One region of the Bacillus sp. GW823-FHT06A11 genome, then DNA from elsewhere that is predicted to be linked to it. Evidence: a T-box and tRNA genes for the amino acid it is inferred to sense, from the RefSeq annotation. Region 1 holds a T-box; the other holds one or more tRNA genes.

Evidence for each region. The T-box of region 1 lies ahead of metG (methionine--tRNA ligase). A T-box ahead of a tRNA ligase gene usually reads a tRNA of that ligase, here a tRNA-Met.
Region 2: it has a tRNA-Met gene. The T-box ahead of metG (methionine--tRNA ligase) is inferred to sense a tRNA for this amino acid. The anticodon was not compared.

Annotation. Positions count from the first base shown of each region.
Region 1 covers NZ_JBXAHS010000004.1:457,341-459,749, reverse strand. The annotation lists gene metG (methionine--tRNA ligase) at 1-1,056, opposite strand, end outside; T-box leader at 1,107-1,377, opposite strand; gene AC1Q8L_RS21505 (class I SAM-dependent methyltransferase) at 1,492-2,310, shown strand.
Region 2 covers NZ_JBXAHS010000014.1:29,416-31,824, reverse strand. The annotation lists gene spoIIE (stage II sporulation protein E) at 1-1,042, opposite strand, end outside; tRNA gene AC1Q8L_RS29465 (tRNA-Glu) at 1,302-1,373, opposite strand; tRNA gene AC1Q8L_RS29460 (tRNA-Met) at 1,387-1,460, opposite strand; gene AC1Q8L_RS29455 (S1 domain-containing RNA-binding protein) at 1,620-2,105, opposite strand; gene divIC (cell division protein DivIC) at 2,193-2,409, opposite strand, start outside.

The DNA of each region.
Region 1 (2,409 bases):
GATAGAATCTGGATCATAGCGTTCTAATATGTCAGGCACCCATACTGCCCAGTTTTTACTTGTAGATAATTTTCTTTTTTCAACTGTTAAATATTCATTCGAAACGATATGACGCGGGATTGCTTCTTCCCCTATTCCAAGTAATACCGCTGGCCAAATGACGGAGTGAAATGGAATATTATCCTTGCCGTGTACATAATATGTTTGCGCATCGCTATTCCAAAACTCTTGATCATCTTTTCCTGTTTCTTCAGCCCAATGTTTACTCGCTGAATAATATCCTGCCACTGCTTCAATCCATACGTAAATTTTTTTATCTTCATACCCTTTCACTGGAATTGATACCCCGATTGGTAAATCTCTTGATACAGCCCTATCTTGTAACCCTTCCTTTACATATCTTTCCGTTAATTGAATTGCATTATCACGCCATGTTCCTTTTTCTTTTGCGATTTCTACAACTTTTTTAATTTGCTCCTGAAATGTATGCAATGCAAAATAGAAATGCTCTGTTTCCTCTACAGATGGCGTACTACCACATAACTTACATTTCTTTTCTAACAAATCAAGAGGATCTAAAATAGCAGAACAAGCATCGCATTGATCTCCTCTTGCTGCTTCATGGCAATATGGACATATTCCTTCTACATAACGATCCGGTAAAAACTGCGTACACGTTTCACAATACGCTTGTTCCACTGTTTTTTTATAAATATAGCCTTCTTCTAATAAACGTAAAAAAACTTTTTGAACAGTTTCATGATGATGCTCGCTATCGGTACGTGTATAGCAATCATACGTAAAACCGAGATCACGAAAACATCGCTGAAATTCTTCATGATACTTATTAGCAATTTCTTTTGCTGTCACACCTTCTTGTTTTGCTCTAATTGCAATCGGTGTTCCATTGCAGTCACTCCCTGAAACATACAGCACATTCTCACCTTTTGCCCTGTAATAACGCGCTAAAATATCTCCAGGTAATAAACTCGCAATATGGCCAAGGTGTAACGAACCATTTGCATACGGCCAAGCGCCTCCAATAAAAATACTCATCTTATATTCCTCCTTTAAAATATAAAAAGCCCCGCCCCTATCTTAAAAAAGATAAGGGCGGGGCTGTATAAACAGTCGCGGTACCACCTTATTTCGCCAATCACTCACATAATTAGCCTTAACAAGTACGGAGCTCTATGCTCTTATACTGTGGTTTTGATAACGAGTACCAACTCTCGTCGCCGCCTACTATTATCATTTGATAAGTTCAGGACGAAGCTCAAAGGCCATTGTTCAAATGAATATTCTTGCTTCTTCTCAGCTACCGAAGCTCTCTGGAAAGAATGTGTTCATCCTACTTTTCCTTTTCAACGCTTTTACGTATAACAAGTATTTTACGACTTAATCACAGAAAAATCAAACTTTTATCCAGAACGAAAAGGAAATCCCATCCTCCCGCCGAATACCTATACGTTCACAAAAGGAGTGATAACATTGAACCAAAAACAACTAAGCACTATAAATGAAAAAAGCTGGAATACAGCTGCTTATGAAGCTTGGACGAATCGCCACGGGGCACCGGAGAATTATGCGAAAAAAATCATGGAAGATCCCACACGCGAAGTAGCACATTATTTACCTTACATACAATCTCCAAAAGGAAAATGTATTATTAATTTACTCGGCTCAAAAGGAAATAAAGCTGTTGCTCTCGCCCTTTTAGGCTCTGACGTAACAGTTGTTGATATTTCAGCAAGTAATGCAAAATATGCAAATGAACTTGCTGCCGCCGCAGACGTCTCTATTCATTACATCGTTTCTGATGTACTAGATGTAAATCTCTCCGAATCATTTGATATCGTATTACTGGAGCTTGGTGTACTTCATTACTTTCTAGATTTAAAACCACTTTTCAAAAAAATTTCTCAACTACTAAAGCCAGGTGGGATACTTATCCTTCGCGATTACCATCCAATATACACAAAGCTATTAGGAGTAGACCATCCATCATTTCGAGCAAGTGGAAATTATTTCGATGAAGAATTAATTGAAGATGATGTTGCTTATAGCATCCTTCTTACAGAAGCACAGAAAGAATCGCTACCTAAAACAGCCATCCGTCGCTGGACGCTAGGAGAAATCATTACAACACTTGCGGAAGAACGTTTTAAAATTGAAAAACTAGTTGAAGAACATGGATCTCATCAAAGATGGGTCTTCCCTTCTACTGCACCAGAAGGAATCGAAGAACGTATCCCTGGTCTATATACAATAATTGCGACAGCATGCAAAAAAGGATCCCTTCACGGATAGGATCCTTTTTGCATGCTCACGCATATAAGTTGAGGTTGGAGATTACCATAATTCTGTAGAATAGGACACAAGATATTTCAACATTTCGTCTCTGACTTA
Region 2 (2,409 bases), on a different contig from region 1:
TTCTTAAATATTGTTGTTGATCTTGCGAATGCTCTTGTGTACCTGGCATAAATTTAGCAATACGATCCAAAACAAGCTTTGGCGTTAATAAGAAGATAGCAATCGCTACACCTGACTCAATTAAAGTTGTTACAATATTTGTCTGCTTGTCTACATATAATGTGATTAAGCTTGTCCCTATTAATAAACCTAAACTAACACCTAAACGCTTCCCTTCTTTTAACAACCCACCAAGTAATCCAGAAAAAGCGAGAAGGCTAAGCTGAGACAAACTAGACACATTTGCTAAACTTAATATCAATCCTGTTACTACCCCCACTGTAGATCCTGTAGCAGCACCCGCAATAAATGCAAATACTAGTACTAAATACCTTGTAAAAATATGTTGAATAGAAGCATCATATACAAACCAATCTGTTGTACCCGTTAAAACAGATGCTAGTAATATAATCAAACAAACAATTTCTTCCGTCTCTAACGCCTGTTGCTTTCCTTTCCTTTCCACTAAAAGCGGGACACTTTGTAAAAATATCATAGTTAATACGAAACTAAGCCCAGCCTCAATGGTACTAACGAGTAAATCGTACATGGTGACAGTTTGTTGCGCAAAATATACAACAACTAAGTGTGCGGTTAATGCGGAGATAAATACTTGAAATGGAACAAGTCCAACGGTTTTACGTGTAAATCTACTAAAGAAGATATTATAAATGAAGAAAGTAAAGATAGATGCAAAAGTAAAAAACAAATTATCTATCGAGACTGAAAGAGCTCCTCCCATTAGAGCTAAAAATGCTAGCGGCATCTTATCCCGCTTCATAACATAAACAGCAGCAAAAAACGGTAGTGCAAACGGTAAAATATTTGTTAATATATATGCTCTTCCCAAAAGAAAACCAATAACAACAATAATAAATCCCCATCTAAAGAAAACTTGTTCGAATTTCATTCGCAACTTACTCGTCCACTTTATTCCTCCAAGCTGACTCTCATTCATTGCCAATGCACTTGTATTCATAGTATTCCTTCCTGCTTTAGGCATATTTTTAACACCACCTGCATAGTTTAATTACTGTCATTATAAAAGATGATTGTTGGGATTTTTGTCAAAACAACAGTTTTCACTTTTATAATCGTTCGACTTTTTATTCGAAATAACTCTACAGATATACACGGTATGTAAGTTATCCTTGATTTTTTAATTAAATATTCAGAAAATATAGGGTGATTTTGTAGAAGTGTTGTATGTCTTAATCCATTTAACAAAAAAAGATCATGCAAATTTGCATGATCTTTTTAGATGACCCGTACGGGATTCGAACCCGTGTTACCGCCGTGAAAGGGCGGTGTCTTAACCACTTGACCAACGGGCCGTTAAAATAAATATAGCGGCGGAGGGGATCGAACCCCCGACCTCACGGGTATGAACCGTACGCTCTAGCCAGCTGAGCTACACCGCCATGTCGTCGTATTTAACGGACAATTAGTATCTTACATCAGATATTATTTAAAGTCAACACATCTTGAAAACTTTTTTAAAATATATTTTCACATATAAAAAAGCACCCTGAGCCATCACTCTGGGTACCTCTCTATATGTTAAAAACTAAACGGCCTTATTATCCGCGACGTGCGCCACGGCCACCACGTTTAGACTCTGTGTTACGCTTTAAAGAAGTTAAACGATCTTCACTATCCTTTAAGAAGCGTGCCATCTTTTGCTCAAATGTTTCTTTTGGAGCTCGGTCGTTACCGCCACCACGATTATCTCTGTTGAAAGAGCGATTATTACGTTGTGGACGTCCAGAACGTTGTTGATCACCACCGCGTTGGTATTCACCGCGTGGACGATCTCCTTCTGTTTTTTCACGTTCTTTCGCTTTTTTGATAGATAAACCAATCTTTCCATCTTTTTCAACATTAATAACTTTTACTTCTACTTGGTCGCCCACTTTTAAGTGATCGTTAATATCTTTTACATAGTTATCAGCAACTTCACTAATATGAACAAGACCAGTTAAGCCTTCTGGCAGCTCCACAAAAGCCCCAAAATTTGTAATACCTGTTACTTTACCCTGTAACTTGCTGCCTACCTCGATTGACATAAAAAAAATGCTCCTCCTTAGTGGTTAAAAAGTCAAATTTTACTTTATTATATATAATCCTAAAATATAGTGTCAATAAGACATACTCTACTTCGAAACAGGAAAAATTATCTCCCCTTTACCAGAGAAGAAATAATCCCTTCTAGCAATCTTTAATACGTACTCTTCATCATTTAACTTTTGAACTTCGTCTTTTAGACTTTTTTCTTTATTCGTTAATGAATCCAGTTCTTTTTTCATGTCCTTAACTTTTGCTTCTTTTGCTTTAATGGAACTGTTTTGTTGATAAAACGTTACACTAATA